2 regions of the Pseudarthrobacter sp. rb genome follow, and region 2 is predicted to be linked to the other one. Evidence: riboswitches for the same ligand, from Rfam matches in the RefSeq annotation. Region 2 holds a riboswitch; the other holds the start of a gene.
The links. Region 2 has a riboswitch for S-adenosylmethionine ahead of ACWRN3_RS17100 (cobalamin-independent methionine synthase II family protein). Riboswitches for the same ligand answer to the same signal wherever they lie in the genome.
Positions count from the first base shown of each region.

Region 1: linked by a shared signal. The riboswitch ahead of ACWRN3_RS01835 (bifunctional o-acetylhomoserine/o-acetylserine sulfhydrylase) and the one ahead of ACWRN3_RS17100 (cobalamin-independent methionine synthase II family protein) in region 2 are both predicted to bind S-adenosylmethionine.

Region 1 is NZ_JBWJAR010000001.1:428,214-432,372, reverse strand. It holds gene metX (homoserine O-acetyltransferase MetX) at 82-1,197, opposite strand; SAM riboswitch class IV at 1,210-1,325, opposite strand; gene ACWRN3_RS01835 (bifunctional o-acetylhomoserine/o-acetylserine sulfhydrylase) at 1,428-2,750, opposite strand; SAM riboswitch class IV at 2,795-2,909, opposite strand; gene ACWRN3_RS01830 (VOC family protein) at 3,071-3,709, shown strand.
Region 2 is NZ_JBWJAR010000014.1:63,095-67,253, reverse strand. It holds gene ACWRN3_RS17110 (DUF3151 domain-containing protein) at 1-274, shown strand, start outside; gene ACWRN3_RS17105 (uracil-DNA glycosylase family protein) at 398-1,027, opposite strand; gene ACWRN3_RS17100 (cobalamin-independent methionine synthase II family protein) at 1,239-2,447, opposite strand; SAM riboswitch class I at 2,461-2,565, opposite strand; gene ACWRN3_RS17095 (M14 family zinc carboxypeptidase) at 2,784-3,848, shown strand; gene ACWRN3_RS17090 (adenylosuccinate synthase) at 4,083-4,159, shown strand, end outside.

The sequences.
Region 1 (4,159 bases), on a different contig from region 2:
GCCTGCGGTGCAACCTCAACGCCGATTAGTGCAGAAGGCATCTGCAGGAATGCACAATGCCGGTTGTCCGCCAGGCTGCGCCTAGACCAGGAAGCTGCTCCGCAGCCGGCCGCCCAACTGCCCGATCTCGGTGAGGAACCCGTCGTGCCCGATCGGCGCCTGGATGACATGGACGTCCACGTCGCCGGGCAGGGCCTGGGCCAGTTCGTGGGACTGCGACGGAAAATAGAGCCTGTCCGAGTCAACGGCGGCCACGAAGAACCGTGCCGTGGAGGTGGCCAGGGCTTCGGCCAAGGTTCCCCGCCCCCGGCACACATCGTGGCTCATCAGCGCCTCGGTCAGGGCGATATAGCTGTTGGCGTCGAAGCGCTTCACCAGCTTGTTCCCTTGGTGGTCCAGGTAGCTTTCCACCTGGTAGCGGCCGCGGGAGGCGAGAATTTCCCCCTGCAGGGGTGATTCGGGCGCCTGGGGTGCCCGGCCAAAGCGGCCTTCCAGTTCCGCGGCCGACCGGTAGGTGATGTGGGCGATGCGCCGGGCAAGTGCCAGCCCGTCTTCCGGACACGGACCGCCGTAGTAGTCCCCGCCGTTGAAGTTGGGGTCCTGCCGGATGGCCAGCGTCTGGGCCTGCGCGAAAGCAATCTGTTCGGCAGTGCTGGCGGCTCCCACGGAGATCACGGCGCAGCGCTGCACCCTCTCCGGGTAGGTCACCGCCCATTCCAGGGCGCGGGCGCCGCCCATCGACCCGCCAAGGACGGCGAACCAGCTCTTGATGCCCAGCTGGTCCGCCAGCCTGGCTTCAGCAACAGTGCTGTCGCGCAGCGTGACGAGGGGAAACCTGGAGCCCCAGGGCTTTCCGTCAGGCGCGGGGGATGACGGGCCGGTGGATCCGTAGCAGCCACCAACAATGTTGATGGACACCACGAAGAAGCGGTCCGTGTCCACGGGAGCGCCGGGGCCGGCCAGCTGTTCCCACCAGCCTTCTTCGTCGGTGTCGCCGCGGGTCACATGGGTGCTGCCGGTCAGCGCGTGCTCGATCAGGATGGCGTTGCTGGCGTCCGCGTTGAGCGTCCCCCAGGTTTCATAGGCCAGGGTGACATCCGGGAGGTATCCCCCGGCCTCGAGTTCCAGTCCCCCGATGGAGGCGTAACGGACAATTCCATGTTCGGGAATGGTGGTTCGGGCGACGGTAACCGTCATGGCAAGACCTCTTCTACGCGCTTGCCTGCCGTCGTCTGACCGGCAGGCCAGGTCCTCACCCGGGGCACCCCACCGCGGATGGAGGGTTGCCGGCCAGCAAGCCGGGGCTGTCACTGGCACTCATGACCTGGTTCGAGTGTACGAAACACCCCCCACTCCAGGCCAAGAGTATGACTGGTTGTGACTTCCCGGCTTGCCGGCCGGCACATGCTGCGTCATCGTGTTTGGGGCTACTGGTTGGCGCCCTTGGCGGCCCGGAAGCCTGCCTCCAGGTCGGCGAGGATGTCGTCGATGTGCTCCAGGCCGACGGAAAGCCGGACCAGGCCCGGGTGAACGCCGGCTACAACCTGCTGCTCCGGCGAAAGCTGGCTGTGCGTGGTCGACGCCGGGTGGATGACCAGGGAGCGGACGTCGCCGATGTTGGCCACGTGGGAATGCAGCTCCAGGGCGTCGACGAAGCGCTTGCCCGCCTCTGCCCCGCCGACCAGGTTGAAGGCCACGACGGCGCCCGTCCCCTTGGGTCCGTACTTGCGGCCACGCTCGTACCAGGGGCTGGAGGGAAGACCCGCGTAGGCGACGGATTCGACGTCGTCCCTTGCCTCCAGCCAGCGCGCCACTTCCGTGGCGTTCGCAACGTGGCGCTCCACCCGCAGGCTCAACGTCTCCAGGCCCTGGGAAATCAGGAACGCGTTGAAGGGCGAGACGGCCGAGCCCAGGTCGCGCAGCAACTGCACCCGGGCTTTGAGGATGTAGGAGAGGTTGGCGCCGAGCGCGCCGCCTTCACCGAGGTCGCGTGCGTAGACCAGGCCGTTGTACGTCGGGTCCGGGGTGTTGAAGCCGGGGAACCGTTCCGGATCCTTGCCGAAATCGAACTTGCCGGAATCGACGATGACACCGGCGATGGCGGAGCCGTGGCCGCCAAGGTATTTGGTGGCCGAGTGGATCACAATGTCTGCTCCCCACTCCAGCGGGCGGATCAGGTAGGGGGTTGAAAGGGTGTTGTCCACGATCAGGGGCACGCCCGCCTGGTGGGCCACCTGGGAGATGCCCTCGATGTCCAGGACGTCCTGGCGCGGGTTGGAGACCACTTCACCGAAGAAGAGCTTGGTGTTGGGCTGGACGGCATCGCGCCACTGGTCCAGGTTGTCCGGATCGGCTACGAAGGTCACCGAGATGCCGAACTTCTTCAGCGTGTGGGCGAACAGGTTGTAGGTTCCGCCGTAAAGGCTGGGGCTGGCCACGATGTGGTCGCCTGCCTCGGCGATGTTCAGGACAGCGAAGGTTTCCGCGGCCTGCCCGGAGCTCAGCAGCAGCGCGGCCAGGCCTCCTTCGAGGCTGGCAATCCGTTGCTCGACGGCGTCCTGGGTTGGGTTGCCAATGCGGGTGTAGATGGGCGCAAGTTCAGCCAGGGCAAAACGGTTGGCAGCGCTTTCAGCGCTGGGGAACACGAATGACGTGGTCTGGTAGATGGGCAGGGCGCGGGCACCCGTGGCGCTGTCCGCCGTTTGGCCTGCATGGATCTGGCGGGTTTCGAAGGACCATCCGTTGGACATCCAAATCTCCTTTGACATGGGCCCGGCATGCTCACCGGCAGTACGGGCCGCGCTTGCTCCCGGCTGTTGCCGGAGAGCCAGGTCCTCACCCGGGGCACCCCACCGCGGATGGAGGGTTGCCGGCCAGCGAGCCGGGGCTTGTCGCTGGCACTCATGACCTGGGCCCAGTCTAGGAACCGGACAGCCGCTGTGGACAGCATTGTGACGAACATGGTCTTCCGGCGCCCCTGTTGGCTCCGGTACCGGGGCGCCGCGCACGACAAATGCTAGTAAGGGCACCCTTAGCTGAGAGCCGGATCACAAAGTGCCAAGATGTTCGCATGCGCATGGATCACGTCTCTTACGCCTGTGAACACGATGGCCTCGCGGCCACTACCGAACGTATTGCAACTGCCCTCGGCGTTGAGGCAGTGAAGGGTGGCGTACACCCCCGCTTCGGAACCCGAAATATGATCATTCCGCTCGCCGGGCACAAGTACCTCGAAGTTGTCGAGGTACTGGACCACCCGGCATCGGACAAGGCACCCTTCGGGCAGGCAGTGCGTGCCCGTTCCGCTGCCGGTGGCGGGTGGATGGGCTGGTGCGTCGAAGTGGACGACCTCGCCCCCTTCGAGGAACGCCTGGGCCGCGCCGCCGTGAACGGCAACCGCAAATTCCCGGACGGCCGCGAGCTGGTCTGGAAGCAGATTGGCATCCTGGGCCTCATCGCCGATCCCCAGGTCCCGTACATGCTCAAGTGGGAGGGCGATCCATCGCTCCACCCGTCCAATGCGTACGAGAGCAACCTCAAGATGAGCTGCCTGACCATCGCCGGTTCCGCCTCGCGCGTCACCGAGTGGCTGGGTGAGCCGGTGGAGAAGCCGCTCGAGGACGTTGCGGTCGAATGGGTCGCCCCGCACGGGACCCCGGGCATCCTCTCGGTCACCTTTGAGACCGCCAACGGGGCCGTCACTATCTGACGCTCCTCCCTCCCGCCTGTCCGGCCCGGTCCGGGAGGTTCCTGGGTTGCGCCCAGGCAAGCTTCGGCCGCCATTGGGTGGTGACAACGGCGTCACCACCCAATGGCGGCCGAATTCGTTTAAGTGGCTGCCGGGTCGGGAGTCCCGGGCGGTGTCAACTAAAACGGCCAACACTTTGAATGTCAGTGCCTCGTCGGATGATGTTGCTATGGAAATCAGCGATGGTGTTGCGGTGGCGTTGGAGGGTATTCATGCCTCTGTTGCTGCCCTCGATGCGCTGGAGGAAGAGGACGCTTCCCTGGCTTCCGGCGCTCATGTCGGTGCCGGTGATGTGTTGCAGCGGCGGTATGAGATCCGGCTGGAACGCCTGGAAGCCGCGTCCCGCCTGGAAGCACAACTTGCAGCGGTGAAGGCATGGGACGCCGCTGAGGCAGTGGAGTTCCAGGAGGC
Region 2 (4,159 bases):
CGCCGAGGAGGCGTGGGCGGAGGGCCGGGTCATCGACTCCTACGCCTACTCCCGCGTCGGCTACCACCGCGGCCTGGACTCGCTGCGCCGCAACGGCTGGCGCGGCGTCGGGCCCATCCCGTGGGAGCACGAGCCCAACCGCGGATTCCTGCGGGCCCTCTACTCCCTGGGCAGGGCTTCGTCTGCCATCGGCGAGGCTGACGAGCCGGAGCGGATCGAAAAGTTCCTCAACGACTCGGACCCCACGGCGAAGGCAGCCATCGAGGGCAAGTAACTCCCTAACGCCTCCCTGGCTTCGCTTCGCTGAGCCATTGAGCCCTCGGCGGCGGAGGCCCCTGGATACGACGACGGCGGGTGGTTACCTTTCCTGGAAAGGTGACCACCCGCCGTCGGTCGTTTAAGGCTTGGCGATTCCGGTGCGTGCCATGGCGTCGGCGTAGGCCGCACGCATGTCCTCGAGGTACTCCTCCTGGCGCGCCGGGGAACCGGCGAAGGCGCGGCCGCTCAGTGACCTGACCTTGTAGGTCTTCAGGCCGCGGCGCCACAGCAGGGGCACTTCGGTCTTCAGCAGCAGGTTGGCCAGGCGGTTGGCCTCGGTGCCGTGCGCCACGATGACCGAGGCACGGGGCACCAGTGCCAGGAACTTCAGCAGCGGCTTCAGGCCTGCCTGGATCTGGTCGGGAGTGAACTTTCCGTTGGCCTCACCGGGGACGTGCCACGGGTGGACGTTCCACGGCATCACGTACTCGGGGCGCAGGCCCAGCTTCCACTGCAGGCCAAGCATGCGGGTCGCGGCATCCTGGTCCCCGGCGGTGATGAACCCGGACGGGTCCGCCTCGCCAATGTTGGAGAACAGGCTGATGATGCGGCATTCCTCCACGTCGTGCATGGGATCCACGTAGGGGACCACGGTTCCGGGCTTGGTCTCCCGAAGGGAATCACACAGCTCGTTAACGGCAGCAACGCTGGGGTCGTAGCGGCGGCTCATGAGCTGTTCGTGGAATGTTTCGGGTGCCAGGGCTGTCATGAAGTGCTGGTTCTCCTGCGGGGATTGGCGTTGCTGCCGCCACGGAAATGGGCACGCGGGGGCGCGACACATCAGCGGCGGTTGATTGGGGTGGGCCGATTCCTGGTCGGCCTTACCCAGTTTAGCAAGCCCCGGGAAACGAAACGCCGGTCCCGTGCACCTGATTCAGCCAGGGCACGGAACCGGCGGGTTTTTGCTTCGCCTCCCGCAGCTACCAGAGGCGGCTGGTGGCCCGGCGGGCGCCCTCCCCGAGGGCCTCCAGCTTGGCGAAGGCGATCTGCGGGTGGACCCGGCCGCCCAGGCCGCAGTCGGTGGAGGCGATGACATTCTCGCGGCCCACGACGTCGGCAAAGCGGACAATGCGGTCTGCCACCAGGTCCGGGTGTTCCACCACATTGGTGGCGTGCGAGACGACGCCCGGGATGATCACCTTGCCCTCGGGGAGCTTGGTGTCCTCCCATACCCGCCATTCGTGTTCGTGGCGGACGTTGGCCGCTTCGAAGGAGTAAGCGCCGGCGTTGACCTGCAGCACCGAGCCGATGATGTCGGCGAACGGGATGTCCGTGGTGTGCGGGCCGTGCCAGGAACCCCAGCAGACGTGCAGCCGGATCTGTTCCTGGGGCAGGTCGCGGAGGGCCCAGTTGGTGGCCTCGACGCGCAGTTGGATGAACTTCAGGTAGTCCTCCAGGGATGGCTCGGGATTGATCTGGTCCCAGCTCTCGGCCAGGGACGGATCATCGAGCTGCACCGTGAGGCCGGCATCGATGATCGCCTTGTATTCCTCCCGCATGGCATCCGCGCACGCGTAGACGAGTTCCTCATCCGACGTGTAGTACTCGTTGGCCACACGGGCGCAGGAGCCGGGGGAGAGGGACGCTACGAAGCCGTCCGACAACCCGGCGGCGGCGAGGCCGGTCTTCAGGTTCCTGATGTCCGACGCCACCAGGTCCTGGCCCGTGTAGGTCAGGGGTCCGGCGATCTTGGGCTGCGTGACGCTCTTGCGGTGGGACAGGATGCCCGACGAGGGATCGTTGTAGGCCTCGTTGAACGCCTGCCGGTCCCGCCGGTCCGGGAAGGAGGTCAGGACGATGTTGCCGGGGGAAGAGCGGTGCACCTGCGCATCGGCCCAGCGGTCCACATTCGTCGGCTCCAGGCCGCCCAGCCGTGCGAAGGAGTAGTTCCACCAGGCACCGTAGTCCACGGAACTGGACATCGTGTGCCCGTATTCGCCGTCGTTGGGAATGTCGATGCCGAGGTCCTTCTGGCGCTGGACCACCTCCACCACGGAGGCCTCCAGGAGTTCCAGGAACTCAGGGGTGACGCCGTCGGTTTCCTTGGCGGCGTTGGCCGCGATGAGTTCCGGGGTGCGGGGCAACGATCCTGCGTGGGTGACGCGGATGTGGTCGGTGTTCAGGGACATGCTGGAATCTTCCTTTCCATCGGTCCTGGCAGTAGCACCTTCGGCCGGCAGGAATCCTGCGGGACCGTGGTTGCTGCGGCGTCATCGAGCCAGGTCTCTCGGCCGCTCCGGATGGTTCACTCTCACATAAATCCAGATGGGCCTGCCCCGGGGCAAGTCTGCTCCGCTTTATGTCGCGACAGGTCGCGTCTGAAGCTTCCCTGCCGAAAACATGCTTACAGCCTTTGTTCAGGTTATTGACAGGTTTCGTTAAGCTTGGTTGGCTGAGGTCACATGCCGCTGCCCGCGACGGAGCTGGCCGGCGCACCCCGATGCACTCGAAAGAGGTAACGCACTGTGAAGAAATCCCTGGCAAATTTCGGGACCTTCGCCGTCTCCGGCGCCCTGGCGCTGGCCGTCGTCGCAGGACCCGCCCCGCTGGCACACGCGGTAGGCGAAGGCCCCAACTACGACGGCAACGGCCAGATCACCACGTCCAAGCTCGCCACGTACAAACAGATGGTCTCGTTCCTGAAGGACCAGGACGCGCGCCAGCCGGCAATGGAGCTGGAGGTCATCGGGCAGACGATCAAGGGGCGCGACATCCACCTGGTCAAGTACATTTCGGACCCGGCCAAGCCCACCATCCTGTACCTGACCCAGCAGCATGGAAACGAGCAGCTCACCACCGAGGGCGCCATGGAGTTCATCAAGCACCTGGCGACCGGCAAATCCGCGGACATCCTCAAAGGTGTGAACATCCTGGTGGTGCCCATGCTCAATGCGGACGGCGCCATGGGGGACGTGAACTTCTCCCTGGACAATTACCTTGCCAAAGGGGACCGCCACCTCACCCGCTACAACGCCGAGGGCGTGGACCTGAACCGCGACCATGTGGCCAAGATCCAGCCGGAGACCCAGGCGCTGCACAACAACGTCATGCGCAAATACCGGATCGACTACATGATCGACCTGCACCACCAGGGCACCCGGGCGGAGCGTGACGGCAAGCTGGTATCCGGTTCCATCCTGTACCCCACCACCCCCAACGCCGACCCCGCCGTCGTCGAAAAATCCAAGCAGCTCGGCGCGGTGGTCTTCAACAACGTCGACTCCACCGGCTGGGGACACCTGGGCAAGTACCAGGGCGGCAGTACCGAAACCATCAGCCGCAACGGCATCTCCGTGGAGTACGGCATCGCCACCCTGCTCTTCGAGATGCGCGGCATGTCGGACCACTATTTGGACGGCTATGCACTCGGGCAGCGCAGCAACGGCTACCTGATCAAGCAGACCGTCACCACGCTGACCTCCACGGCCGCGGCCATCGCGGACGGGTCCATTGCCGACGCCGACACCTCCTTCTGGAACACGCTCGCCGAACAGACGTCCCGGCCCGCCGGGGAGGCTGAGGACGAGTAGACGGCACCGGCCGCCGCGGCCTTTTGGCAGAAAGGGCCGCGGCGGGCCACAACAGTGGACAAAGTGCCCTATCGGCTAAACTTGGGTGGTAAGAGCCCCGGAACTCTTGCTTCGCTGCGCCGTGCTGCGGCTGTGCGAAGGCCGGTATGTTCGGGGCATTCTCATGAACGGCGCTGCATGGGCCCGCCACCTGGTGGCAGGACCGGGCAGTCCGAACGAATGGGGGAGGATCCCATGCCAGCAATTGTGATCGTAGGAGCCCAGTGGGGCGACGAAGGAAAAGGCAAGGCCACCGACCTGCTGGGCGGCCG